DNA from 4 places in the Planifilum fimeticola genome. Region 2 is predicted to be linked to each of the others. Evidence: riboswitches for the same ligand, from Rfam matches in the RefSeq annotation. Region 2 holds a riboswitch; each other region holds the start of a gene.

Region 1 (7,204 bases), on a different contig from region 2:
TGTAGGTCAGTTCCTGATCATGCAGCACGGCCCGGCCGCCCGTGGGCCGCCGGACAAATCCGAGCCCCCGCTGCTTCAGCCGCTCAAGATCCACTTCGCGGGATGCCCGCTGAAAATATCCGATGGAGAGGGTGGGCGGTTCCCATCCGTAGAAACGAATCGTCGGCGGGGCCTTCCCCTCCCCTCCGGCAATGAGAATCGCTTCATCGATGGCCATGTTTTCCGCACCGCTCCTTTTTCCGGTGCGAAGCAGGCGCCACTGTTGGTCCGTCGTCAATGCGCGTCACTCTCCAAGTCAATGTCCACCTCCCATTGTAGCCGGTTGTTCGTCTCCCCTCAACCGCGGTCCGCCGACTTCCAGCGTTCCTTCAGCCACCGCACCGTCTTTTCCACCGTCTTTTCGAAGGGGGTGGGGGAATAACCCAACTCCCGCGCGGCCTTGTCGGAGGAATAATAGAGCTTCCGCCCGGAAAGCTTCGCCAAATCCCACGCGAGGGCGGGCTCCCCGCCGCTCAGCAGCGCCGCCGCCTCCGCCGCCAGCGAAAGGGGTATCGCCACCGGCTTGCGGAGGAGGCGCATCCTCCCCCCATGTCCCCCCGCCTCGGCGATTTTTTGGAACGCCTCCAGAAAGGACAGGTTGGTTCCTCCCAAAAGGTACCGCTCCCCCACCCTTCCCTTTTCCGCGGCCAGCAAATGCCCGCGGGCCACGTCCTCCACATCGACCAGGTTTACCCCGCCGTCGGGTGCGATCCTGAGCCGCCCCTTGGCCACCGCGGCAAAAAAGGAGGAGCTGTAGGTGCGGATGCCTATGACGACCGTCGGATTGACCACCACCGCGGGGAATCCCTGCACCGCCCGGTCCAAAACCGCTTCCTCCGCCTGGCGCTTGGCGATGGCATAGCCCACGTTCAGCTCGTATCCGTTGAAGGGAAACGTCTCATCCGCCAGCTGCTCGGAATCGGGAAGTCCGACGGCGGCCGCGGAACTGGTGTAGACAAAGCGTCTGACGCCGCTTCGCTCCGCCTCGGCGAGGAGATTTCGGGTGGCTTCCAAATTGTTGGCAAACATCCGCTTGCGCAGGCGTCTCCCCCAGGTGACGTCTCCCGCCACGTGAAAAACCCAGTCCATTCCCTTGCAAACATCGCGGATCGTCTCGGGGCGGGTCAATTCCCCCGTCACGCGGCGGATTCCTTCCGGCAAGTCGATCAGTCTGGAGGTGGGACGGTGAAGTAGGGTGATGTCATGACCCTGTTCATGCAAGTGGTGAAGCAGGTTCCGACCGACAAAACCGGTTCCTCCCGTTACCAGCACGCGCATCTTATCACCCCCATCCTTCAAATCATCCGCCGCCCCGCCAACCACAGGCCGGCGTCGACGGTGATGCATGCACCGTTGATATACTCGGCCCGGTCGGAAAGGAGGAACGCCACCACGTCGGCCACTTCCTCCACCCGTCCCAGCCGGCCGAGGGGGATGTGGTCGAGCAGCTGCTTTCTCATCTCGTCGGAAAGAATCAGCTTCTCCGTTCCGCCGGTATTTTCAATCGGTCCCGGGGCCACGCAGTTGACGCGGATTCCGTACTTTCTGCCCCATTCCACCGCCAGGGTCTGGCTCATGGCCAGCACGCCCGCCTTGGCCGCCGCGGAATGAACCACGCCGGCGCACCCCGTCCAGGCATAGGTGGCGACGATGTTGACGATGGAACCCTTCCCGCCGGAGGCGATCCAGTCCTTCGCCACCGCCTGGGAACAGTACCAGGTCCCGTTCAACACGATGTTGATCACCGCATTCCATCCGTTGATGGACAAATCCTCCGCATGGACGATGAAATTGCCCGCCGCATTGTTGATCAGATGGTCAATCCGGCCGAACCGCTCCTTGGTCTTTTCCACCATCTCCGCCACCTGATCCGGATTGCGGACATCCATGGGAATGGTCAACACTTGGCCGTCAAAGGTTTCGATTTCCGCCCTGGCCCGGCTCAGCTTCTCCTCGTCCCGGCCGATGATCGCCACATGGGCTCCGTCCCGGCACAGCCTGGCGGCGATCCCTTTCCCGATCCCGCTGCTCCCGCCGGTGACGATCACGGTTTGTCCTTTCATGCTTAACCTCCCGCCCTGATGTTTCAAAATGATTCCCTTGCGCAACGATGTCCCTTTCGGCAACGCTGTTTCAAATTTCAGTCTCCTAGGAACATCCTATTATCACCGGAAAAGGCTTGTCAACCTCGAGAACCGAAACCCTTGCGTACGCAAAAAGATCTCCCCCGCCGGGAAGGAGATCTTTTTGCAACTGAAGCCAAAGGGATTAATCCTTTTTCAATAAATCCGCAAGCCGGTTTCCGAGGGTTTGCAATCCTTGAACCAGCAGGATCAACAATCCCACGGTAAAATACATAACGTCCGCCTCATATCGCAGATGTCCAAAACGGTATGCCAAATCCCCCAGTCCTCCTCCGCCGACCAATCCCGCCATGGCTGTGGCTCCGATCAAACCGATGGTGGCGATGGTCAGTCCCAAAACAATGGAAGGCCTCGCCTCGCGAATCATCACGTGCCAGATGATGTCTCTGGTCCGGATCCCCATCGCTTCGTAGGCTTCGATCACTCCGCGATCCACCTCGAAGAGCGCTTGCTCCATCAATCGGGCGATATAGGGAGCGGTGTAAACGACGAGGGGAACGATCACTCCTCTGACCCCGATGGTGGTACCCGCAACCAATTTCGTAAACGGCAAGATGAAAAAGAGGAGAATGATAAAGGGAACGGAACGGATCATATTGATGATCAAATTGAGGATCTGGTAAAGGAGCGGATTGGACCAACTTTTCCCCGGACGGGTCAAAACCAACAGTACCCCCAAAGGCAAGCCGATGACAACGGAGAAGAACAGGGAGATGCCCACCATTTGAAACGTCTGCAGCGTCGCTTCCCAAAGGGTATCCCCCCATCGGTCAAGAAATCCGCCGATTGAAATCTGCACGCAAATTCACCCCTTCGATCCGACCCCCCTGATTTTGCAAAAAGAGCATCGCTTGTTCAATTTCCTCCTCATCCCCTGTAAAGTGAACCACCCACCTGCCCAGGGTTCCTTTTTTGAGGTGAAGAATGCCTCCCGAAAGGAGATGGGGAAACACGTCAAACCTCTTGCTCACCTGCGTCAAGACGGTCTCTCCGACGGAGGAGGGGACGAATAGGGAGACGAGCCTCCCGGTTTCGTACCGTCGATGAGACGGCGCCTGGGGCAATTGGACATGGAACAGGCTGTTGACGAATTTTTTCGTCGTCTCATGGACCGGCGAAGTGAAGATTTTCAGAACCGGACCGGTTTCGACGATTTGCCCCTTTTCCATGACCGCGACGCGATCGCAGATTTTTCGAATCACGTTCATTTCATGGGTGATCAGGAGGATGGTGATCCCGAATTCCTCATTGATCTTCAACAGCAGTTCAAGGATCGCATCGGTGGTTTCCGGGTCCAGAGCGCTTGTCGCTTCATCGCACAGAAGTACCTCCGGTTCATGCGCCAACGCCCTGGCAATCGCCACCCGCTGTTTCTGTCCGCCCGACAACTGACTCGGATAATCATCGCGCTTTTCCTCCAGTCCGACAACGTCCAAGTATTTTTCCACCCGCTCCTCGATATTCCCCCTCGGCACTCCTGAAAGTTTCAGTGGAATCGCAACATTTTCATAAACCGTTGCTGTTTTCAGCAGGTGAAACCCCTGAAAGATCATCCCGATCTTCCGCCGGGCATCCCTCAGTTGTTTGGGCGACAGAGACATCAAATCAACCCCGTTCCACAGCACCGTTCCGGAGGTGGGACGCTCCAGCAAATTAATGCAGCGGATCAACGTGCTCTTCCCGGCCCCGCTGTGCCCGATTACGCCGAAGATCTCCCCCTTTTTCAGTTCGAGGGAAACATTCTTGAGTGCCTCCACTTTCCCCTTTTTTGTGACAAAGGTTTTTGACACGTTGATCAGCCGAATCATCATCCTCCCCCTTTTCAAGAGCGGCATTTTTTCCGGTTACCAGGAAGGAACCACGGAACCTTTAAAGGTCTCTTCCACGAAACGCTTCACCTCTTCCGAATGGTAGGCCTTGATCAGCTTCTGGATCACCGGATCATCCTTGTTCTCCGTCCGCACCGCCAGCACATTCACCCAGGGGGAATCCTTCGGCTCCATATAAATGGCGTCGCGGGTGGGCAACAAACCGTGTTCGACGGCGAAGTTGGTATTGATCGCGGCGGCGGCAAATTCATCCAGCTGGCGGGGGATCTGCGCCGCCTCCAGTTCGACCAACTCCAGGTCCAACGGGTTTTCCACGATGTCTTTCACCGTCGCTTGGATGCCGATGCCTTTCTTTAACTTGATCAGCCCGGCCTGGTCAAACAGGAGCAACGCGCGCGCCCCGTTGGTCGGGTCATTGGGCAGACCGATTTTGTCCCCTTTTTTCAGCTGTTTCAAGTCCTTGATCCTGTTGGAGTAAATCCCCATCGGAAAGTTGACGGTATCGGCAACCGCCACCAGGTCCAAATTCTTGTCCTTTTTCATTTGCTCCAGGTAGGGCTCATGCTGAAAGGAATTGACATCGAGTTCCCCCTCCGCAAGGGCGACGTTCACCATCGGATAATCGTTGAACACCTTGATGTCGATGTCCAATCCGTCCTTGGCCGCCACCTCTTTGACCTTCTCCATGATCTGTTCATGGGGGCCTGCCGTAACCCCGACCACCAGCCGATGCTCGTCCAACGGTTTTCCGGCATCGGTGCCGCAGCCGACCGCCGCAAACAAAAGGGCACCGATCAGTACCGACTTGACTAAATTTCTCACGGGTCATCCATCCTTTTTCAAGTATTTGGATCAGAATAACAGGAATTATGGCAATGCCCGGCGGGGGTTGCACCCGAAAAAACCATGAAAAATGCCCCTCTGAAAAGACAGAGAGGCATGAAACGATCATCTTCTTCCCGCCTCTCTTATCTCTCAAAACGGATTCACCGTTTTGCAGGAATTAGCACCTTTCTCGCTCAGCGCAAGAAGGTTGCCGGGCTTCATCGGGCCAGTCCCTCCGCCTACTCTGGATAAGAGCGCAGCGCCATATTCACCTGTTATTCCCATAAGAATTCTTTCATTTATTATAGGAGATCCGAGACGCGGCGTCAACATTTTTTCAACGGTCAGCCGGATGTGCGTCTGAGGCCGGATGTCTTACCGATTCAGATACGGGGAGATTCCTTCGCCAACAACGGCCCAAGCCCCCCATGCAGGGGGCAAAGGGGTGCAATATGGAAAGCAACCCGGTTGCAGCACCGAGATTGGCCGCGACGATCGAGAACCCTCCCCTGGCCACAATCGTCAACCCGATATTCATCGACGCCTTTGGTGAAAGTCCAGCACTTCGGCCTGACAGTATTCCAGCTGCATTGTTGCCTATGATCGAAAACAGGACGGCACTCAAGGCCAACCATGCCGCATCACTCAATGCCATTGGATCAATGGTGAGACCGAAGTTGAAAAACAGGGCGCCAAAGAAATCCCGAAACAAGAAAATCATATTTTCGATGCGCCTCATATGTATCGTTCCCGCCGAAACAAGCCCCACAAGAAGCACTCCACCGAAAAACCAACGATCAGGAACAGCAGAGAAAGCATGGACACTTCGTTGGATTTGATGTTCAACGCCGGATTGATCAAGGGAACGGATTATTGTCCCAACAGGAAAATCAACAGCATGTACCCCGGAGCAAGAAGGGCAGATACAATTAAACCGCTAAGGGAAGCGGCTTCACTTAAGAGCAATCCCGAGCGGAATGACGGATAAACAGCCAGGAACACATCATCAAACATGACGATCCGGAGAATCATTTTCGATTCCGGGTTTGGCCACGACACTGAAAGTGATGGTGCCCATTCCGGCAGTCAGCAAAATCTCCATTAAAGAAAAGCCTGCAATCCATCCGAATAGAAGGCCCGGGGTAAAGTTGAGACCGTCATGAATGCTTCCTCCGATCGCGCCGACCGACCCGCTTTGATGAGTCGACCTACGGAAAACTCCAGGTCCGAGGTAATAACTCAATCAATTCACCACTGATAAGCTGTTTTCAGGGTCCGGCATCGATCATCCGAAAGAAAAGTGGAACGGGCATGTGAAATGTGAACAAGCCCCCGTTCCATCCGTGCCGTACCCAAAACGCTCACTCTCATTCAGAGCCGTTACGCATGCGGCGAATCCACTCTCCGGCGGTGATCACTTGGCTGAACCGCGCCGCTTGGCCGACCAGAACCGCCCGGTGCATCTCCTCTGCGGAGACGGAGCCCGCCTGGTTGGTCACGTCAAGGGTTCCGGTGGCGTCGGACAAAAACTCCACGGCGAAACCGCGATGGTATGCCTGCTTTGCCGTGGAATCGCAGCACATGTGCGTCATATACCCGGCGATCGTCACCGTGTCCACACCGTTATTCTTCAACCATTCCTCCAATCCGGTTCCCGTAAAGCTACCGGGCAGACGTTTGTCCACCAGGAGATCCCGGCGGCGTTTCGCCACTTCCGGATGAAGCTTCCACTCCTCCGTCCCCTTCCGGAACACCCCGGAGCCTTCCACCGGTGACGTATGACGGATCACCACCACCGGAATTCCCTCCTCCGATGAGGCGTCCATAACTTCCAAAATGCGGTCGAGACTCCCCTCCGGGTACGTCACCGGCAACCGTCCGGTGAAATACTCGTTCTGAACATCGATGACCAACAGCGCCCGTTTCACGGCAACCGCCTCCTTGGCAAGTCGTGATATCCTTGGATTCACCCCAAGGATATCACGACTTGCCAAGACGCTGAAACCTTCTCCAAGACGACGGACGTAGAATGCCTGCAGCCGGCGCCGCAAAAACGGCGTCTCGACAACCAAACCTTTGTACTTGCCTCTGCACCCCCTCCTTGGATTCCGAAGGGGCATTCCCCCAAAATGGGCGCACTTATCGGGATATGTAACCATATGGTGAAATGAGCATACAGCCTGAATTCCCCCGGGAGGGTCACGGATGAATGCCTTTCATTACCCCGGCACCGACTCCAGCAGTTCGGAACCGATGAACCGGCTCATCGCCGACATCGCGAAAGCGATCAACGGGGAATACCATGCCATCGGCTATTACGAGGCGTTGGCCCGGTTGGCGCCGACGGAGAAGGAGCGAACCAGCATA
Region 2 (7,204 bases):
GGTTTCAGAATGTGGCCGACGGAAGTGTTTTCGTGGCGGCTCGCTTCCAATTGTTCCAGGGTGACGATGCCCAGCAGGCGTTTTCGGGTGTCCGTCACGAACAGGGCTTCCAGTCCCTCCTCCTTCATCAGGCGCAGCGTTTCGGCGGGTTCCTGATCGGGATGGGCGGTGACCGGCGCCGGACACATCAGGTCGTTGACCGTGGGGACGCCGTTCTGCGCTTTTCGCCGCCGGTGGACGCCGATGAACTCCCGGACGAATTCATCGGCGGGATGTTCAAGCAGCTGGTCCGGTGTTCCCGTCTGCACCAGCCTCTTCTCGTTCATGACGACGATCCGGTCCGCCACCTTGAGGGCTTCGTCCATGTCGTGGGTGACGAAGACGATGGTTTTCCGCATTTCCGACTGGAGGCGGATCAGGTCGTCCTGCAGCTGTTCGCGGCTGATGGGGTCCAGGGCGCTGAAGGGCTCATCCATCAGGACGATGTCGGGTTCTCCCGCCAGCGCCCGGGCGACGCCGATCCGCTGCTGTTGTCCGCCGCTCAACTCCGAGGGGTAGCGGTCCCGGAAGGTGTCCGGCTCCAGCCCCACCATGTCGAGCAGCTCGTCGACCCGCTTTCGGCACGCTTCCCGGTCCCACTTTTTCAGTTGGGGAACGAGGGAGATGTTTTCCGCCACGGTCATGTGGGGGAACAAGCCGATCTGCTGGATCACGTATCCGATGTTGCGGCGCAATTCCACCGGATCGATCCCGGAGATATCCCGGCCGTCGATGGTGATGCTGCCCTCCGTCGGCTCGATCAGCCGGTTGATCATGCGCAGGGCGGTCGTTTTTCCGCAACCGCTGGGGCCGATCAGGACCAGCAATTCCCCTCTGGAAATCTCCAGGCTGAAATTCTTGAGGGCGACGGTTCCGTCCTCATACTTCTTGGTCACACGGTCAAATCGGATCATTCTCCATCCCCTTTACTGAATCAACCCTTTTTTCTTCAGGAACCGGATGGCCACATCCCGGGGTTCCTTGTTTTCCAGGTTCACCTCGGCGTTCATTTCCGACATCTCTTCGGTGCTGATCTGCCCGGCCAGCATTTCCAGGGCTTCCTTCAATTCCGGGTGGGACTCCAGGGTTTCCCGCCGGACGACCGGGGCGGCGTCGTAGGGAGGGAAATATTGCTTGTCGTCCTCCAGGACCGCCAGATTGAACTGCCGGATTCTCGGATCGGTGGAAAAGCCGGTGATGATGTCCACTTCTCCCTTGTGGACCGCCTGGTACATCAGGTCTTCATCCAGGGAGACCTTTTTGCCGAATTGAAATCCGTAGGCTTTGGTGAGCCCCTCATAGCCGTCCGCCCGTTCATAGAAGGTTCCGGGGGCGCCGAAGGCGAGGGAGCCGGCTTTCCCCTTCAGATCGCCCAGTCTGGAGGCGCCGAGGGAGTCCGCCTTGTCCTTTCGCATGGTCATCACATGGTTGTTGGCAAATCCCAGGGGCTTCAGCCATGTCACATCCAGCTCATCCTCGTACCCTTTTTTGGTCGCTTCGTATATTTCATCGGGCGTCATGCCGGGCCGAAATTCCTTGTGAAGGATGGCCATGTATCCCGTGCCCGTGTATTCCACGTACAGATCGATGTCCCCCTTTTTAAGGGCTTCCGTCAGGACCGTCTCCGAACCGAGTCCCTCCTTGACTTCCACTTCCAGGTCGGTGTGTGCCTTGATCGTCTCCGCCAGCAGATGGGACAAAATCCATTGTTCCGTCCAATCCTTTCCGGAGACGATCACTTTGCCGGAGTCCGCCTGGCCTCCGCAGGCGGTGAGCAAGAGGATCAAGAAAAGTGGGACGAGAAGAAAGATTTTTTTCATTTTATTACCTCCATAGGGAAACATTCGTTTGCTAAGTACCCTTTCTGCTCCGGCAAAAAACGCCTTTTTCGGGCGGGGTTTCCGCCTTTCTTCGTTGTATTTTTTTGAAAAAAGATTCAATTTGTCGTTTCAGGACTCCCCAATCCGGTAAAATAGGGGTGGAGCCTGCTGGCGATGATGGTTGCGAGAAGAGCGTGGGGAAGGGGATTGAAAGAGATTGTACAGCGTCTACTCCAACGATCGGTTGTTTGCTGTCGTCGATCTCATGGAGGGAATCGAGGGAAGCCGATTTGAGATCCTTGAGTACAAGGAAGTGAAAAAAAGCGGTGCCCCTTTGCGGCAAATCCGGATTGTTCTGAACGAGGGGGAGGTCCGGTCTGCGGAGGGTGTGCTCCAGTTTTTCAAGGGGAACATCGGCGTGAAGACCAAACCGGGGGAGGGAGGGGCCGCCTCCGAAATCCTGCGGAAAGCGATGACCGGAATTCTGGCGAAGGAATCCCTGGTCAAACAACCCCTCATGCTTCCCGTCTACAGCGGCGAGGGCGAAATCTATCTGAAGCCGTCCTTTGGTCACTATCAGCTTCTCTGGATGGAGCGGGAGGAGATTATCGTCGACGAGAATGTGTTTCTCGCCTGTGACGCGACCGTCAGTGTCAGCCCCGTCCGGATCAAGCTCCCCGCTTCGGAGGGCAAGGAGGACAAGGTGCTGCTGCAGGTGAAACTGTCCGGCACCGGCGCCTGCGTGCTGCAGCTGCCCGTTTCTCCGCAGGAGGTCATGTGCCTTCCCGTCGCCGAGGAAAAATTGCAGCTGGAAGGTTCCTATGCCTTTCTGCGGAAGGGGGCGGTCCAACTCAGCGTGACCGGCAAAGGGAAGGATTCCCTCTCCTATCATTTCTCCGGAACCGGTGAGGTGTGGGTCGCTCCCACCAAGGACGTCCGTTGACCTATGAAACAGCGTGACGGGAATGGGGCATGTTAGAAACGGAGGCTTCGGTGAATCCACTTGTACCTTTCACATGCGAACACGAAGAGGGGGATTTCCGTGAAAATCAAACTGACCAGCGTACTGGTGGACGATCAGGAGAAGGCCCTCCGGTTTTACACGGAGGTTTTGGGCTTTGTGAAGAAACGGGATGTTCCGGCGGGTGGAGCCCGGTGGCTGACGGTAGTTTCACCCGAGGGTCCCGAAGATGTGGAGTTGCTTCTTGAGCCGAACAGCAATCCGCTTATTCAGATCAACGGCCAGCCCGCCGCCGCGGCCTATCAAAAGGCTCTTTATGAGGCGAAAATTCCCTATACCATGTTTTTTGTCGAGGATATGAATAAGGAATACGAGCGCTTGAAAAAACGAGGGGCCACCTTCGTCATGGAGCCCACCAAAACCGAATGGGGCTACCAGGCCATGATCGATGATACCTGCGGCAACCTCATCATGATTGCGCAGGAGGAAAAGTGACGGTTTCTGAAAGGTGCCCCTTTCAGAGTGGATATTGACAGTCCGACACCGGATCAAGTATCATGACAGAAACAGCTGTGGGGCGCAAGCGGACGAATTCCGCGGGCGTTGCGCCCCTCGAAGGAACGGACAATTTCATAGTGAGAGCGCTCTTATCAAGAGAGGCGGAGGGACTGGCCCGATGAAGCCCGGCAACCTATCGGAAGCGATTCCGGTGTGGTGCCAATTCCTGCAGAGAGTCTATCTCTGAGAGATGAGAGTCTGGAACCCCACCCAACCTTTCATCCGCAGAGATGGAAGGTTATTTTTTTACAAAGGATGATGGCGATGGAGAAGCACCCGTTGGTTCGACGGATGGAGGAAAAAATCCTGATCCTGGACGGCGCGATGGGAACGATGCTTCAGCAGGCGGGACTTTCCGCCGAGGATTTCGGCGGGGAGGCGCTGGAGGGATGCAACGAAATGCTCAATTTGACCCGGCCGGACCTGATCCGAAGAATTCACGAGGATTATCTGGCGGCCGGGGCGGATCTGATCGAGACCAACACCTTCGGGGCGACGCGGATCGTGCTGGAGGAGTACGGACTCGGGGACCGGGCGGAGGAGATCAACCGGAGAGCCGCCGAGCTGGCGGTGAACGCCGCCCGCCGGTGGTCGACGCCGGAACAGCCCCGCTTCGTCCTGGGGGCGATGGGGCCGACGACGAAGACCCTTTCCCTGACCGGAGGCGTCACCTTCGACGGGTTGGTCGACGCTTACCGGGAGCAGGCCCGGGGACTGCTTCTGGGAGGCGTGGACGCGCTGCTTTTGGAGACCGCCCAGGATACCCTCAACGTGAAGGCGGGGGGCATTGGAATTCGCCGTGCCTTTGAGGAACTGGGGCGGGAGGTGCCCCTCATCATCTCCGGGACGATCGAACCGATGGGGACGATGCTGGCCGGTCAAAACATCGAAGCCTTCTATCTCTCGGTGGAGCACCTGAAGCCGGTGGCCGTCGGCCTCAACTGCGCCACCGGACCGGAATTCATGCGGGATCATCTCCGGACCCTGTCCGGGCTGGCCCGGTGCGCGGTCAGCTGTTATCCCAACGCGGGATTGCCGGACGAAGAGGGGCGGTACCACGAGACGCCCCGGGCGCTTGCGTCGAAACTGGCCGCCTTTGCCGACGCGGGCTGGCTCAACATTGCCGGGGGTTGCTGCGGGACGACGCCGGAGCACACCCGCGCCCTGGCGGAAGCCCTGCGGGGGAAGAGGCCCAGACGGCCGATTTCGTCCCATCCGCCGGCGGTTTCGGGGGTGGAGGCGGTCTTCCTGGAAGAGGACAACCGCCCCCTCCTCGTCGGCGAGCGGACCAACGTGATCGGTTCGCGCAAATTCCGGGAACTGATCGCCGACGGCCGGTATGAGGAGGCGGCGGAGATCGCCCGCCGGCAGGTGAAGGGCGGCGCCCAGATCATCGACGTCTGCCTGGCCGATCCGGACCGGGATGAGCTGGAGGACATGGAGCGGTTTCTCGAACATGCGGTGAAGAAGGTGAAAGTTCCCCTGATGATCGATTCCACCGATCCGGCGGTGGTCGAACGGGCCCTCACCCATTCCCAGGGAAAAGCGATCATCAATTCGATCAATTTGGAAGAAGGGGAAGAGCGCTTCGCCGCGGTGGTTCCCTTGCTCCGCCTTTATGGAGCGGCGGTGGTCGTGGGGACGATCGACGAGGAGGGGATGGCCGTCGATCGGGATCGGAAACTGGCGGTGGCCCGCCGTTCTTACGAATTGTTGACGGAGAAATACGGGGTGGCGCCCGAGGACATCATCTTCGATCCCCTGGTGTTCCCGGTAGGAACCGGGGACGAAGCCTATATCGGCTCCGCGCGGGAGACGGTGGAGGGCATCCGGCTGATCAAAGAGGCCTTCCCCCGCTCCGCCACGGTCCTGGGCATCTCCAACGTTTCCTTCGGCCTGCCCTCCGCCGGCCGGGAGGTGCTGAACGCCGTCTTTCTCTACCACGCCACGAAGGCGGGCCTGGACTACGCCATCGTCAACACGGAGAGGCTGGAGCGCTACGCGTCGATTCCCCCGGAGGAAGTTCGGCTCGCCGAGAGGCTCCTTTTCGAAACAACCCGGGAAAACTACGAGGCGGTTTTAGGCGAATTCACCCAATTCTACCGACAGAAGAAGGAGGAGGAGAAGGCGGAGCCGGCGGTCCGCCTCCCCCTGGAGGAGCGGTTGGCCCGCTGCGTGGTGGAGGGATCCAAGGACGGGTTGTTCGATGATCTGAAGGAGGCCCTTGGCCGGTACGATCCCCTGGACATCATCAACGGCCCTCTGATGAAGGGAATGGACGAGGTGGGTCGCCTCTTCAACGACAACCAATTGATCGTCGCCGAGGTGCTGCAGAGCGCCGAGGTGATGAAGGCGGCCGTTTCCTTCCTCGAGCCCCACATGGAAAAGGCGGACACCCATATGAAGGGAAAAATCCTCCTGGCCACGGTGAAGGGGGATGTCCACGACATCGGGAAAAATCTGGTGGACATCATCTTGTCCAACAATGGTTACGAGGTGATCAACCTCGGGATCAAGGTGACCCCCGAGCAGTTGATCGAAGCCTGCCGTCGGGAGGAGCCGGATGCCATCGGCCTCTCCGGTCTCCTGGTCAAGTCGGCCCAGCAGATGGTGGTGACGGCCCAGGATTTGAAGGCGGCGGGCATCGAGGTGCCCATCCTGGTGGGCGGAGCCGCCCTCACCCGCAAGTTCACGGAGACGAAAATCGCCCCGGAGTATTCCGGGATCGTCCTCTACGCCAAGGACGCGATGCAGGGGTTGGAGCTGGCCAACCGGCTGATGGACGGCGATGAGCGGCGGAAGGTGGAAGGCGAACTCCGGAGGAGACGGGAGCGAACCTCCAGGCGCGCCGCCGGAGGAAACGACGGCGGTCCGGCCGTTCTCACCGCGGAAAGGCATTCTTCCGTCCGGCGGGACGCTCCGGTGTTCGAGCCGCCGGATTTCGAACGGCACATCTTGCGGGAGGTTCCCGTCGACCACCTCCGTCCCTATGTGAACGAACAGATGCTCCTGGGCAAGCACCTGGGACTTCGAGGCAATGTGGAAGAGCTCCTCGCCCGGGGGGACGGAAAAGCCCTCCGGCTGAAGGAGGAGGTGGACGCCTTCTTCGCGGAGGCGGAGGAAAAGGGCTGGATCCGGCCGCAGGGCATGTACCGCTTTTTTCCCGCCCAGGGGGACGGGAACGACATCCTCATCTATGATCCCCGGGATCCGCGGCGGGTGCTGGAGCGGTTCTCGTTCCCGCGGCAGAAAAAGGATCCGTATCTCTGCCTGTCCGACTTTCTCCGCCCGGCCGGGTCCGGGGTGATGGATGCGGTGGGCTTCCTGGTGGTGACGGCGGGGGAGGGGATCCGGGAGCGGGCCGAACGGTGGAAGGAGCGCGGCGATTACTTCCGGTCCCACCTGCTTCAGGCGGCGGCCTTGGAATTGGCGGAAGCCTTCGCCGAACGGCTCCACCAGATCATGCGGGAGCGGTGGGGCTTTCCGGATCCGCCGGAGATGACGATGAAACAGCGGTTCGCCGCCCGGTATCAGGGAATCCGGGTCTCCTTCGGCTATCCCGCCTGTCCCGATTTGGAGGATCAGGCGAAGTTGTTCCGGCTGATGGAGCCGGAGGCGATCGGCGTCCGGTTGACGGAAGGGTTCATGATGGAACCAGAGGCGTCGGTGTCGGCGATGGTTTTTTCGCATCCGGAGGCCCGCTATTTCAATGTGCTGTGATGGAGGGACCGGCTTTTCGAAACCGGCCGGGGGCGTTCCGCGACCGCCCCCGCTTGCGGGCGAACGGTTGCGGCGTGCCCCTGCGGCCGCCTCTTTAGAAAAACGA
Region 3 (7,204 bases), on a different contig from region 2:
CGGGGTTGACCGGGGAAAAGGCGCGGGCGAAATTTGAGGAATTGGGTGCCGATTACATTGTGGAGGATGTGACCGGACTGCCGGAAGCGATCTTCTGAAACTTTTCGCGAAAAAAAATTGACCATATCCGGGATTTTGGGTCATAATAATAGGGGAAGCCGATGATGGGCTGATGATTGGGCATGCTAAGCAGGCCATCCTGTTCAAACAAAACTTACATATGGAGGGATCACGTGTATGGCGAAGTTTGAATTGCCCGCGCTGCCTTATCCCGCCAACGCGCTGGAACCGCACATCGATGCGCAGACGATGGAGATTCACCACGGTCGTCACCACGCCACCTACGTGAACAACCTGAACGCTGCGTTGGAAGGCCATGCCGCCCTGGCCGAAAAATCGCTGGAAGATCTGATCCGCAATATTAACGAGGTGCCCGAGTCGATCCGCACCGCGGTTCGCAACAACGGGGGCGGTCACTACAACCATACCCTCTTCTGGGAAAGCATGAGCCCCAACGGCGGCGGCCAACCGACCGGGGAGCTGGCCGACGCGATCAACCAAACCTTCGGCAGCTTTGAAAAGTTCCAGGAGGAATTCACCAAGGCGGCCCTCACCCGTTTCGGCAGCGGATGGGCCTGGCTGGTTGTGAAATCCGACGGGAAACTGGCCGTAACCAGCACCCCGAACCAGGACAATCCCCTGATGGACGGCGACAAACCGCTCCTGGGCATCGACGTTTGGGAGCATGCCTATTACCTGAAATACCAAAACAAGCGTCCGGATTATGTGAAGGCCTGGTGGAATGTGGTGAACTGGGAAGAAGTGAACAAACGCTATCTGAACGCCCGCGGATGAGGAAAATTTCCCGGGCTATCCCTCCGGTTTCGACCGGAGGGTTTTTTGTGTCGGTGCAAGAGAGACGGGCGGCTGGACACACTAAGACCAGGGGGTGGAAGAGATGGCGCGCAGGCGTCGCCGCAACCGGCTGCTGGTGCCCCAGGCCCGCGGAGAAATGGATCGGCTGAAGGCACAGGTGATGAGCCGGGAGTTGGGAACGGGCCCGATGAATCCCGGAGAGGTCAAGTTCGAAGTGGCCCGCCGTTTGGGCGTTCCGCTGAAGCCGGAGGACAACGGCGATCTGAAAGCCGCCGAGGCGGGAAAGATCGGCGGTGCCATCGGCGGCCACATGGTGAAGGAAATGGTGAGAAGGGCGGAAGAAGCGCTGGCCCGCCAGATGCGCCCCTGAGGTGAAACGGCCCGGCGACCGGGCCGTTTTCATGTGCAATCTCCGAGCCGAGGAGGCGGAACCGTTCAAATAGAAAAAATCGTTTTGGACAAAAAAAAGATTTGACAAAGGGGGTCCGCTGTAAGATAATAAGGACTAATTAAATTGCATAGCTTGACCCGACTCGTTATCCAGAGAGGTGGAGGGACTGGCCCGATGAAGCCCGGCAACCTTGCCTTGGCACCCACGGGGTGCTTTCCAGGGGCAAAGGTGCCAATTCCTGCAGTGCCGGGGGCGCTGAGAGATAAGGAGCGGGGTATGGATGTTGCGTTTACATACCCTCTTCTTATTCGAAGAGGGTTTTCATTTTATCCAATGCACAGGGAGGGAAGCGGAGTGGACCGGATCGATGTGGCCCTGTTGGGGCTGGGGACCGTGGGAACCGGCGTGTACAAAATGCTCCAAAGCAATCAGGATGTGATCGCACGCCGAACCGGACTCCTGTTCGAAGTCAAGCACATCCTGGTGCGCGATCCGAACAAGAAGCGGAAAGTGGACGGAGTGAAAAACCTGCTCACTACCCGGTTCGAGGAGATCATGGCGACAGGGGTCGATGTGGTCATGGAAGCGATGGGCGGGGTGGAGCCTGCCCGAACTTACATCGAACGGGCCATCCGCTCCCGATGCCACGTGGTGACGGCCAACAAGGAACTGATCGCCAAACATGGAGCGGAATTGGAAAAGCTGGCCCAGGAGCACGGGGTTCAGCTCCTGTATGAAGCCAGTGTCGGCGGCGGGATTCCGGTGCTGGGCACCCTGCAGCATTTCCTGAAGGCGAACCGGATTCTGCGCGTTTCCGGGATCTTGAACGGCACCACCAATTTCATTTTGACGCAGATGGGGGAACATCAGCGCTCCTTTGAGGAAGTGCTGGCAGAGGCCCAGCGGCTGGGTTACGCGGAGGCCGATCCCACCGCCGATGTGGAGGGATTTGATGCCGCCCACAAGCTGACGATTCTCAGCCGTCTCGCCTTCGGAGCCGTGGTGCCCGTCGACGAGATCGCACGGCGGGGCATCACCGATATTTCGCCCGCGGAGCTGGAATTGGCCCACCGGTTGGGGTATAGGATCAAACTGCTGGCCAAGGCGGAGCAGTTCGGGGAGGAAGGTCCCGTTGCCCTGCAGGTGGGGCCCACCCTGGTTCCCCTTTCCCATCCCCTGTCCGGCATCAACGGTGTCTACAACGCCATCCATATCGAAGCGGACACGGTTCAGGACGTGACGCTGGTCGGCCAGGGAGCGGGGGAACAGCCCACCGCCAGCGCCATGGTGGAGGACCTTTGCAACCTTTTCCGTCTCCCCCTTCCCCGGCCGCTGTCCTACCGGCGTCCGCTGGTTCTCCCCGTCTGGGAAGAGGGGGGAGCGCGCTTCGCCTTCATCGAGACGAAGGATCGCCTCGGCTCCGATATCTCCCAACAAGTGAAGGAGCGATTGAAACGGTTCGGAACTTCGGCCGTGGATGTCGCCTGGTTGCCGGGGGACGAGCGAAGCGCGCTGGCGTTGATTTTGCGCCGCTGGGATCCGTCCCTTCAGGAGAAATTGACGGAGGAACTGGAGCTGGAGGCGGAGAGGGTCGTCTTTCGCCCCCTGCTGGGTACGCCGGAGCCCGTCGGCGCCGAACGGGAGGCGAAGATCAGTTCGGCTCAGTGAAGTGGGAAAAGGGACTGCCTGTGTGGTATGATGGCCGCACAGGCATTTTTCTTTTCGCCGGCAACCGGCAGGGAAAGGAACGGAAAAAGATGAACAAAACCGAACAATCTGTGCGCCTAGCCGAAGGGCAGGTGATCCGGCTTCCGGTACGCCGGATGGGGATCAATGGAGAAGGGATCGGATACTTTCGAAAAAAGGTGGTGTTCGTCGAGCGGGCGATTCCCGGGGAGACGGTGTTGGCCAGGGTGTTTGAGGAGGGGCGGGGGTTTGTCCGGGCTCGCCTCCTTCGCGTCCTCAAACCCTCAACGCACCGGAGAGAACCTCCGTGCCCCGTCTACGAGGAATGCGGCGGTTGTCAACTGCAGCACATTGATTACCCCTTTCAGCTCCGCTTGAAAAGGGAGCTTCTGAAGGAGGCCTTTTCCCGTTACACAGGCCTGAAGAATTTGCCCATCGCCCCCGCGGTGGGAATGGACGATCCCTGGCGATACCGGAACAAGGCGCAATTGCCGCTGAAGCGGATCGGCGGGCGCGTGAAAATGGGAATGTATTCCGTCAGGTCCCACCGGCTGATCGAAATGGGGGATTGCGCCGTACAGCATCCGGAAGTGAATCGGACCCTGGAGGAGGCCCGCAGGGTGGTGGAGGAGCTGGAAATTCCGATATATGATGAGCGTAAGCACACCGGTTCCCTCCGCCATCTCGTGGCGCGGATCGGCCTTCAAACGGGGGAGGTTCAGTTGGTGCTGATCAGTCGCACTCCCGATCTTCCCCGGGAGAAGAGCCTGGTGAAGCGGCTGAGGGAATGCCTGCCCCGGCTGGCCAGCATCGTTCTTAATGTCAATCCCCGGCGAACCTCCGCGGTGTGGGGGGAACGAAGCCGGGTGCTGTGGGGGGCGGATGCGATCCGCGAAGTGCTGGACGAACGGATTTACGCCCTTTCCGCTCCCTCCTTTTTTCAGCTGAATCCGGTACAGACGGTCAAACTGTACGACGAGGTGAGACGGGCGGCATCCCTCACCGGGCGGGAGACCGTGGTGGATGCCTACTGCGGGGTGGGAACGATCGGTCTGTGGCTGGCTCCGGAGGCGGGCCGGGTGATCGGGATGGACACGGTCCCCGAAGCCGTCCGGGACGCCCGGGAAAACGCCCGCCGAAACGGGATCAACAACGCGGAATACCACGTGGGGCGCGCCGAAGAATGGCTTCCCCGACGGGTGTCGGAGGGATTTCGGCCCGACGTGGTGATCGTCGATCCGCCCCGGACCGGACTGGGAGGGGAACTGATCGACGCCCTGATCCGGGTAAAGGTGCCACGGCTGATATACGTTTCCTGCAACCCCTCCACCCTGGCCAAGGATTCCGCACGTCTTCTGGAGGGGGGATACCGGATCGGCCGGATCGTCCCGGTGGACATGTTTCCGCAGACCTCCCATGTGGAGGCGGTTTGCACGCTGGAATGGGATGGGGAAAAAGCCTGACCGGATGCAGAAAGGAGAGGGGATGCCGATGGAGAAGGTGCTGTTGACGGGCGGACGGATCTTCACGTTGGATGCGGAAAGGCCGGAGGCGGAAGCCCTGTATGTGGAAAAGGGTCGCATCGTCGCCCTCGGGGACCGCGAAGAGGTGGAGCTGCAGCACGGACGCGCAGGTGTCCGCCGGATCGATCTGCAGGGGGGCTTTGCCGTGCCCGGCCTGGTGGACAGCCACCTCCACCTGGCCATGTTCGGGAGGAAGTTCCTGTTGATCGACTTTTCCCGAACCCGTTCCAAAGAGGAGATGCTTCGGCTGCTCCGGGAGCGGGTGGCGAAGACCCCTCCGGGGGAATGGGTCCTGGGGTCCAATTGGGATGAGAACCGGTTTCGGGAAGGGGAAATTCCCACCCGGGAGGAGCTGGATGACGTCGCTCCCGGCCATCCGGTCCTGCTGACCCGGGTTTGTCACCATGTCCGTCTGGCCAATTCGGCGGCCTTTCGGGCTGCGAAAGTGGCCGAGGATGCTCCTGATCCGCCGCGGGGAGCCTACGGCCGCGACGCCTCGGGGAGGCTGAACGGCTTGATCTATGAGGAGGCTTCCCGGCCCTTCCTCGACGCGCAGCCCCGTCCCACTTTTGGCCAGTGGAAGGAGATGGTCCGACAGGCCGTAAAATACGCCCTTTCCCGCGGGTTGACGGGGGCCCATACCGACGATCTGCGCGAGTTGGGAAGCATCTCCGACACCCTCCGGATTTATCGCGAGCTGGTGAAGGAAGGGAACCCCTTTCGCACCCACCACCTGATCTACCATCCTCATCTGGGAGAGGCGGAGGAACTGGGCATCCGTGCGGGGGACGGCGACGAATGGGTCACCGTCGGAGGAGTCAAGATCTTCGCCGACGGCTCCTTGGGCGGACGCACCGCTCTCCTCAGCAGGCCCTACCGCGATGACCCGGAACGTACGGGCATGGCCGTCCACTCCCGGGAGGAAATGTCGGAACTGGCGGGAAGAGCCCGCAGGATGGGGTATCCCATCGCCGTTCACGCGATCGGGGATCTGGCGGCGGAGCGGGTCATCCGGGTGTTGGAGGCGATTCCCGGTGAGGGAAGAAGGCGCCTGCCCGACCGGCTGATCCACGCCTCGGTGCTGAGGCGGGACCTCATCGCACGGCTGAAAAGGCTGCCGGTGGTGCTGGATATCCAGCCCCGGTTCGTCGCCGGAGACTTTCCCTGGGTGATGGATCGATTGGGGCCGGAGCTTTCTCCCTTCGCCTACGCCTTCAAGACGATGCTTCGGGAGGGATTGGTCTGTGCCGGGGGAAGCGATGCTCCCATCGAACCGATGGACCCCCTGTTGGGGATTCATGCGGCCATCACCCGACGCCCGCCCGGAGGGGAGGGGCCCCCGGAAGGTTATTCTCCAGGAGAACGGCTCACCCCGAAGGAAGCGCTGGCCCTCTTCACCCGGGGAAGCGCCTTCGCCGCCGGGGAGGAAAAGGAGCGGGGCACCCTTTCCGCCGGCAAATGGGCCGACGTGACCGTTTTCGATCGAAATCCGTTGGAGGTCGATCCGGAGGAGCTGCCGGAGGCCCGGGTGATGATGACCCTGGTCAACGGGCGGATCGGTTACGAGGGATAATCAAGAAAGCCGCCTCCTTGGATGGCGGCTTGAGACTGCCGACAAACCTCGGAGCCGGAAATCGGGATGCGTTTTTTCGCCTCGGCTCCGGGAAGTGGCGAGTCGCTCGATGAAAAATCGCTTTCCTCTTGATACGTTGTCAATCGCCGGAAGCCGCTCCGTTTCGGGGCGGCCTTTTGTGTTGGTGCTTCAGGTGCGGGCACTGTCCCCGGGGCAAGCGGTGCAAGGGAATGGCGGGGCGATTCGCTTCCTGTTCAATTTTCACCGAACCGACAGGGTGACGCTGTCTTCGATTTTCTTTCCCCGGTGCGTCAGGGGGCGATGATCGTTGCTGTTCAACTCCACCCGCAGGGTGTGGGTTCCCGAAGGGAGCGAATCCAGGTGGAACCAGGGGGCGTACAGGCGGGCGACTTTCCGACCGTCCACGTATAGATGGGCGTGCCCTTCTCCCGGGCGGGGATCCCCGTTGACCCGTTCCGGAGCGAACCGGAAGTGGGAAGTGGACACGTGGATGTTCCATCCCCCCTTCGCATCCGGCTCCACCTTCATTTCAACCTCGGGCGCCGGCAATCCCCCGGGAACCTCCAGCGGAGCGTGATGGTGGGACATGGAGTGGGAGGCGGATTCGATAGAAGGTGAGGCCGTGTGGTGCGTGTGGGGATGGGCATCCGCCGGGGCGAGAAGCTCGCTTCCCCATCCCAAAAGCCCGTACAGCAAAATGCCGGACAGGAGCCACCCCATGCCGCCCCAGCCGCGCCTTCGGTTGACCGCCGGCCACAATTCAGTCCCCGCGATATAAAGCAGAATGCCCGAGGAAAACAAAAGCGGAATGCCCGCCGCCGAAATTTCCGCCACGGCGAGCGCCGTTCCGGTTCCCAGGGCGGTGCTGGCGGCCAGGATTCCGACGGCCGCCATCGCTTTTTTTCTCTTTCCGTCGGCCACCGCGAGGGAGGCGATCGCCACTCCCTCCGGGAACTTGTGCAACACCAAAGCGGACAACACCGCCAGCCCCAGGCGGGCGTCGGTGTGAAACCCGACTCCCAGGGCCACCCCTTCGAAAAAGGAGTGGATTCCCATTCCGGTCAAGGCTCCCCACATCGCTCCCGGAGAATGAATCTTCTTTTTCTCCCTTCTTCCGAGCCATCGCTGCAACCC
Region 4 (7,204 bases), on a different contig from region 2:
GAAGAACGCCGTCGCCTCAGGGGGGATGCGGCTTACAGCGCCGCCCCAGTTGAGGAAAAAGAAACCTGCGGGGGATCCGGGTGTCGCTTTCTCTAAAAATTGGCGCATGACCTGAATCGCCCTTTCCGGGAACGGGCGCATCGCGAAACCGGAAGAGAACTGGTTGCTCCACCTTTGGGTAAGGACCGGATCGGGAGGCAACAAAAAGTTTACGGCTTTCGGGTATGGCAACCACCGGATGATCTTCGTCGTGGGAGTGCCGACGCTCAATACAGGCTTCAACAGGCGTACGGCCTCCCTTTTTGGTCCCAGGAACAGCCCCTGCATGGTGACACGGCCTCCGATTTTCGGGCCGATTTCCAAGTAGGTGCCCAGCCTCGTATCGACGGAAGGAGCCCATCGCTGCCATACTCTGAATACCTTTGCGAACTGATTCCATGGCCAGATGATGCGGAATACTGTCGCCCTGGCCGGGGCGCGATGCACTTTGAATTTGTATTTGGTATATATCCCGAAGTTTCCGCCGCCACCTCCGCGGGTAGCCCACAGGAGGTCCGCGTGACGATTTTGGTCTGCGCGAATCACCCTTCCCTTCGCATCCACCATTTCCACTCCGATCAGGTTATCGCTGAGAAGGCCGATCGATCGCTGGAGAGGCCCGATTCCCCCGCCGGGTGTGATGCCGCCGATCCCGACAGAAGGGCTGTCGCCAAAGGGGGACATAAATCCTTGCCGTGCGAGGGTCTTCACGATTCTTCCCACGGTGTTGCCCGTCTCAACGATCGCAATTCCCTTTTTTTTATCCAACCAAATCTTTTTCATACCGCTTACATCGATGACAATCCCCCCGTTGACCTGGGAGAGATTCGTTTCCAACGCATGCCTTCCGCTCCTGGCGCGGATGGGGACGCGATTCTCACGGGCCCATCTGATGGCGTTTGCTACATCTTGCGTCCTTTGGGCAAACACAAACACTTTGGGAAACCTGTTCGTATGGGGATCCCAATTCTTGCGCGCCCGTTCATAGCCTGGATCTCCTCTGAAGATGACCCGCCCGGTCAGCCGCGCTTTTGATTTCAACCTTTCCAACCTCCTTTGAGCGAACGTTGCAAATTATCCTATGTGGAACATCGGGGCATGGCGTGGACCGATATATCGGCAGAAATCTTTTTTTCTATCGTCGGGCTCGTGCAAAAGGTCGTCCATCGCGAACACATGGTGAATGGAACTTTTTTTTGCCGTTGAAAAGCGGAAAGGCAACCCTTATTCATCGGGAGGGTCGGCCGGGAGGAGGGGGGTTTCAACGCATCCGATTTCGCCGGACGGTGGATCGTCGATGCTTCGGGTGCGGATTTTTTGAAAAAAGATTGTTGACGGAATTCTGGGGAATCCCTTATAATTAAATACAAGTTTTCTGACGGGAATGACAAGGAAATACCGCATGCAGCACTCTTATCCAGAGCGGCGGAGGGACTGGCCCGATGAAGCCCGGCAACCCCGGAATCATTCCGGAAGGTGCCAATTCCTGCGGAAACCTTCGGGTTTCCGAGAGATAAGAGGAGAGCGGCATCACCGAGCCTCTTCTCCTGGATAAGGGAAGGGGCTTATTTATTTAAAAAAGGGGGATTTATCGATGGCGGAAGAGAAGCAGTATCGGCCGGAGACGCTGGCGGTGCACGGGGGGCAGGAACCGGATCCCACCACCCTTTCGCGGGCGGTGCCCATCTATCAGACGACATCTTATGTTTTCCGCGACACCGAACACGCGGCCAATCTGTTTGCGCTGAAGGAGTTCGGCAACATCTACACGAGGATCATGAACCCGACGCAGGATGTGTTTGAAAAGCGCATCGCCGCCTTGGAAGGCGGTGTGGGGGCGCTGGCGACGGCCTCCGGCCAGGCGGCCATCACCTACTCCATCCTGAACATCGCCAAGGCGGGGGATGAAATCGTCTCCTCCAGCAGCCTGTACGGAGGAACTTACAACCTGTTCCATTATACCCTGCCCAAGCTGGGCATTACGGTGAAATTCGTCGATCCCTCCGACCCGGAGAATTTCCGCAAGGCGATCACCGATCGGACGCGGGCCGTCTTTGGGGAGATCATCGGCAATCCCAAGTTGGATGTGCTCGATCTGGAAACGGTGGCTGCCATCGCCCATGAAGCGGGGATTCCGCTCATCGTCGACAACACCTTCGCAACCCCGCACCTGTGCCGGCCCTTTGATTTCGGGGCGGATATCGTCATCCACTCCGCGACCAAATTCATCGGCGGCCACGGCACGTCCATCGGGGGCGTGATCGTCGATTCGGGGAAATTCGATTGGACGAACGGCAAGTTCCCCGAATTGACGGAACCGGATCCCAGCTATCACGGCGTTTCCTACACCGAAGCGGTTGGTCCTCTGGCCTACATCATCAAGGCGCGGGTGCAGCTGCTTCGGGACATCGGCGCGGCGCTGTCGCCCTTCAACGCCTTCCTGTTCCTGCAGGGGCTTGAAACGCTGCACTTGCGGATGGAGCGGCACAGCGAAAACGCGCTGAAGATCGCCCGCTACCTCCGGGAGCACGACGCGGTGGAATGGGTCAGCTATCCGGGATTGGAGGATCATCCGTCTCATGAATTGGCGAAGAAATATCTGCCCAAGGGGCAAGGCGCCATCCTCACCTTCGGAATTCGGGGCGGTCTGGAGGCCGGAAAGAAACTGATCGAAAACCTGAAGCTGTTCTCCCACTTGGCAAACGTCGGCGATTCCAAATCTCTGGTGATTCACCCCGCCAGCACCACGCACCAGCAACTGACGCCCGAGGAGCAGGTTTCCACCGGGGTGACGCCGGATCTGGTCCGCCTGTCGGTGGGTACGGAAGCGGTGGAGGACCTGATCGATGACCTGGACCAGGCGCTGAAAAAGAGCCAAAGCGCAGTGGGCGTCTAAACCCTGAACAGGGTGGATGATCCGCGGCTGTCCGGCCGTTCTCGGACACGTACACGCATCTGGGAGGGATCGGCGTGCATCTCGACTCCCGATTGGCACAAATTGGAACGAAGAAGGAAAAAAGCACGGGAGCAATCAGCTATCCCGTCTACCATGCGACGGCCTACCGCCATCCCGCCCTCGGGGAAAGCACCGGTTACGATTATTCCCGGACGGCCAATCCCACCCGGGATGTGCTGGAAGAAGCGATTGCCTCCTTGGAAGGGGGAGACGACGGTTTTGCCTGCAGTTCGGGGATGGCGGCGATCCAGACGATGATGGGTCTCTTTTCCCAGGGGGATCACCTGGTCGTTTCCCTGGATTTGTACGGCGGGACCTACCGGCTGTTTGAACAGGTCCTCACGGGCTACGGCCTTTCCTTCAGCTATGTCGACATGCGGGATCTTCCCGCCGTCATGAAGGCGATTCGATCTCAAACAAAAGCCCTGTTCGTGGAAACGCCGACCAATCCGCAGCTGCAGGTGGCCGACCTCCGCGCCTTGGCCGAAACGGCCCGGCGCCACGGATTGATCCTGATCGTCGACAACACCCTCATGACCCCTTATCTGCAGCGGCCGCTCGCGCTGGGGGCGGACATCGTCATCCACAGCGCCACCAAGTATCTGGGGGGCCACAACGACGTGCTGGCGGGCCTGATCGTGACCAAAGGGGAGGAACTGACGGAGAGGATGCGGTTCCTTCACAACTCCATCGGTGCGGTGCTCGCTCCCCAGGATGCCTGGTTGCTGATGAGGGGGATGAAGACCTTGGCGCTCCGGATGGAGCGCCATCAGACCAATGCGGAAGCCTTGGCCAGAACCTTGGCGGAGCATCCGCTCGTGGAGAAGGTGTATTATCCCGCCCTCGATCCGGAGGCGAAGGCGGTGCAGAGCTCCCAGGCGGCCGGATTCGGGGGGATGCTCTCCTTTCGGGTCACGGATCCCGGTCTGGTGGCTCCCTTCCTTCGCTCCCTCAAGCTGATCTCCTTTGCGGAGAGCCTGGGTGGTGTGGAAAGTCTCGTCACCTATCCCGCCACCCAGACCCACGCGGACATGCCCGAGGAGAGGCGGCGACAGGCGGGGGTCTGCGACCGGCTGCTGCGGCTTTCCGTCGGCATCGAGCATCCGGAGGACCTGATCGAGGACGTGAACCAGGCGTTGGCTAGGGCGGAACGGATCCTGAAAGGAGGGGGAACCGGTGGAATTCGGAACCCGGCTTCTTCACAACGGCAATGAGGTGGACCCCCATACCGGGGCGGCGAGCATCCCGGTGTACCTGGCCTCCACCTACCATCAGTTTGATCCGGCCCGGCCGGGCCGGTTCGATTACGCCCGATCCGGCAATCCGACCCGGCTTGCCCTGGAGCGGACCATCGCAGAGCTGGAGGGGGGCGTGCGGGGCTTTGCCTTTTCCTCGGGGATGGCCGCGATTTCCACGGTGTTCCTCCTGTTTTCATCCGGCGATCATCTCGTCGTTTCCCGGGATGTGTACGGCGGGACTTACCGGGTGCTGACCCAGGTACTTTCCCGCTTGGGGATTTCCTGCACCTTCGTCGACACCGCCGATCTGGAGCAGGTGGAGGCGGCGATCCGTCCGGAAACCCGGGGATTGTTCGTCGAGACGCCCTCCAATCCCACGCTGAAGGTGACCGATTTGGCCGGGGTGGCCGCGATTGCCCGCTCCCGCGGCCTGATCCTGATCGTCGACAACACCTTTTTGACCCCATATTTTCAGACACCCCTTGAGCTCGGAGCGGACATCGTGGTACACAGCGCCACCAAGTTTCTCGGAGGTCACAGCGACGTGGTGGCCGGTCTGGTGGTGGCCAAGGAGGAGGAGCTGGCGGAACGGATCGGGACGCTGCAAAACACCGTCGGCGCCGTTTTGGGGGTGCAGGACGCCTGGCTGCTTCAGCGGGGAATGAAAACCCTGAAGGCCCGGATGGATGTCTCGACGAGGAGCGCGGCGCGGATCTCCGAATGGTTGGCGGATCACCCGGCGGTCCGGCGGGTGTATTACACCGGCTTGCCCGGCCACCCCGGTTACCGCCTGCAGGCCAAGCAGGCCCGGGGGCACGGGGCCGTTCTGTCCTTTGACGTGGGGAGCCGGGAGAGGGCGATGCAGGTCCTGAAAAGGGTGACCCTCCCTCTCGTCGCCGTCAGCCTGGGAGCGGTGGAAAGCATCTTGTCCCATCCGGCCACGATGTCCCATGCGTCGATGCCCCGGGAGGAACGGGAGCGCCGGGGCATCACCGACGGGCTCCTCCGCCTCTCTGTGGGGCTGGAGAATGCCGAAGACCTGATCGCCGACCTGGCCGAAGCGCTGGCGGAAAAAAAGGTGTTCGCCGTGGGCGGCGGATGAAAAAAAGCCTTTGCCTGTCAAAAAACGTTTTATGCCTGTCTGGAAGACGGGCGTTTTTTTTTGGGAGGCGTGAGAGAGGGGTCTGCACGAAAGAAAAAAGCGGATGTTGCGGACCTCTTCTTCCGGCCTTCCGGTCTACCCCGGTTTTTTCGGCCGGGTTTTGGGGGGCATCATGACGCATTTCCGGACATGTTGTACAATGGGATAGAAAAAGGGTTGAAAAGGAGTATTTGGCGATGACGATCAAATCGGACAAATGGATCCGTAAGATGGCCCTGGAGCACGGGATGATCGAGCCGTTTGTCGATCGGAACGTGGGCAAGGGGGAGGCCGTCAGCTACGGATTGAGCAGTTACGGCTACGATCTGCGCGTGGCCGACGAGTTCAAGATCTTTCACAACGCCCTCCATACCGTGATCGATCCGAAAAACATCGATTCCAATTCCTTCGTCGACTTCAAAGGGGATGTGTGCATCATCCCTCCCAACTCCTTCGCCTTGGCTCGTTCCGTGGAATATTTCCGCATTCCGGAAAACGTTCTCACCATCTGCGTCGGAAAATCGACGTATGCCCGCTGCGGAATCATCACCAACGTGACCCCCTTCGAGCCGGGATGGGAGGGGTACGTCACGCTGGAGATTTCCAACACCACCCCTTTGCCCGCCAAGATTTACGCCAATGAGGGGTTGTGCCAGGTTCTCTTCTTCGAAAGCGATGAACCCTGCGAAGTTTCGTACCGGACCAAGCAGGGCAAATACCAGAATCAGCGGGGAATTACGCTGCCCCGCGTGTAAAGAATGCTTCCGCCCTTGAGAAAGAGCCGCCGATCAATTTTTTTGGGCGGGAGAAAAAGGGGATTCTTTCTTCCCCGTTGAAAAGAGACTAAAGATGGAAAGTTTCCCCTGCGAAAGGGGATTTTCTTTCCCTTGGGACACGAGCCGGGGATGGAAGAGCTGTTCCAGCCGCCGGAAAATCCTTGATGCCCCCGCATACTCTTATTTGCGGGGGCTTCGAGGAATTTTTCTCAGATTAAGATTAAACAGTGAGGAGGCATCCTGTGAAAGAAAAACTGGAGCAACTGCGAAGGCGAGTGCAGGAAATCAATGATTTGGAATCCATTTTGTCGCTCGCGTTTTGGGATCAGGCGACTTACATGCCTTCGGGAGGCGGCGAGGCGCGGGCCCGCCAACTGGCGACCCTGGGGAGGATTTCCCACGAAAAACTGACGGATCCGGCCATCGGACAGCTGCTGGAGGATTTGCGGGAGTATGAAAAGGAGCTCCCGGCCGATTCCGACGAAGCCGGGCTGATCCGGATCACGCGACGGATGTACGAGAAGGCGGTCAACATCCCGTCCGATTTCATCTCCGAGTTTTACAAACACCAGTCCGATTCGTATCATGTGTGGATGAAGGCCCGGGAGGAAAACGACTTTGAGGTCGCCCGGCCCAATCTGGAGAAAACGCTGGAGTACAGCCGCCAGCTCGCCGATTTCTTCCCCGGGTATGAGCATATCGCCGATCCGCTCATCGATTATCGGGATCCCGGCATGACCGTGAGCGTGATTCGCCCCCTGTTTGCCGAGCTGCGCAAGCAGCTGGTCCCCCTGGTGGAGGCGATCACCGAAAAGCCCGAGGTTTCGGATGCCTGCGTCCGGCAAACCTTTCCTCAGGATAAACAGCTGGCTTTCGGTCTCGAGGTGATCAAACGCCTGGGTTACGACCTGGACCGGGGCAGGCAGGATCTGACGGCGCATCCCTTCATGATCAAGTTTTCCCTCGGGGATGTGCGGATCACCACCCGGGTGAAGGAGGACGATCTGAGGGAGGCTCTGTTCAGCACCATCCACGAGGCGGGCCACGCGATGTA

What was found. Region 2 has a riboswitch for S-adenosylmethionine ahead of metH (methionine synthase). Riboswitches for the same ligand answer to the same signal wherever they lie in the genome.
Region 1: linked by a shared signal. The riboswitch ahead of CLV97_RS12100 (MetQ/NlpA family ABC transporter substrate-binding protein) and the one ahead of metH (methionine synthase) in region 2 are both predicted to bind S-adenosylmethionine.
Region 3: linked by a shared signal. The riboswitch ahead of CLV97_RS08225 (homoserine dehydrogenase) and the one ahead of metH (methionine synthase) in region 2 are both predicted to bind S-adenosylmethionine.
Region 4: linked by a shared signal. The riboswitch ahead of CLV97_RS06995 (homocysteine synthase) and the one ahead of metH (methionine synthase) in region 2 are both predicted to bind S-adenosylmethionine.

What each region holds. Positions count from the first base shown of each region.
Region 1 covers NZ_PVNE01000020.1:8,690-15,893, reverse strand. The annotation lists gene CLV97_RS12125 (lipoate--protein ligase family protein) at 1-217, opposite strand, end outside; gene CLV97_RS12120 (NAD-dependent epimerase/dehydratase family protein) at 337-1,317, opposite strand; gene fadH (2,4-dienoyl-CoA reductase) at 1,335-2,102, opposite strand; gene CLV97_RS12110 (methionine ABC transporter permease) at 2,308-2,976, opposite strand; gene CLV97_RS12105 (methionine ABC transporter ATP-binding protein) at 2,954-3,991, opposite strand; gene CLV97_RS12100 (MetQ/NlpA family ABC transporter substrate-binding protein) at 4,028-4,834, opposite strand; SAM riboswitch class I at 4,978-5,092, opposite strand; partial or broken gene CLV97_RS17910 (cation:proton antiporter) at 5,221-6,061, opposite strand; gene CLV97_RS12090 (cysteine hydrolase family protein) at 6,205-6,765, opposite strand; gene CLV97_RS12085 (ferritin-like domain-containing protein) at 7,043-7,204, shown strand, end outside.
Region 2 covers NZ_PVNE01000013.1:56,937-64,140, reverse strand. The annotation lists gene CLV97_RS09510 (betaine/proline/choline family ABC transporter ATP-binding protein) at 1-953, opposite strand, end outside; gene CLV97_RS09505 (glycine betaine ABC transporter substrate-binding protein) at 966-1,859, opposite strand; gene CLV97_RS09500 (AIM24 family protein) at 2,077-2,802, shown strand; gene CLV97_RS09495 (VOC family protein) at 2,902-3,315, shown strand; SAM riboswitch class I at 3,465-3,575, shown strand; gene metH (methionine synthase) at 3,643-7,098, shown strand.
Region 3 covers NZ_PVNE01000011.1:1,733-8,936, reverse strand. The annotation lists gene CLV97_RS08240 (HAD family hydrolase) at 1-98, shown strand, start outside; gene CLV97_RS08235 (superoxide dismutase) at 238-855, shown strand; gene CLV97_RS08230 (small, acid-soluble spore protein, alpha/beta type) at 959-1,246, shown strand; SAM riboswitch class I at 1,410-1,536, shown strand; gene CLV97_RS08225 (homoserine dehydrogenase) at 1,622-2,935, shown strand; gene rlmD (23S rRNA (uracil(1939)-C(5))-methyltransferase RlmD) at 3,025-4,416, shown strand; gene CLV97_RS08215 (amidohydrolase) at 4,445-6,049, shown strand; gene CLV97_RS08210 (ZIP family metal transporter) at 6,311-7,204, opposite strand, start outside.
Region 4 covers NZ_PVNE01000008.1:103,581-110,784, reverse strand. The annotation lists gene CLV97_RS07000 (FAD-binding oxidoreductase) at 1-1,080, opposite strand, end outside; SAM riboswitch class I at 1,450-1,559, shown strand; gene CLV97_RS06995 (homocysteine synthase) at 1,634-2,935, shown strand; gene CLV97_RS06990 (aminotransferase class I/II-fold pyridoxal phosphate-dependent enzyme) at 3,010-4,209, shown strand; gene CLV97_RS06985 (trans-sulfuration enzyme family protein) at 4,172-5,335, shown strand; gene dcd (dCTP deaminase) at 5,572-6,129, shown strand; gene CLV97_RS06975 (carboxypeptidase M32) at 6,393-7,204, shown strand, end outside.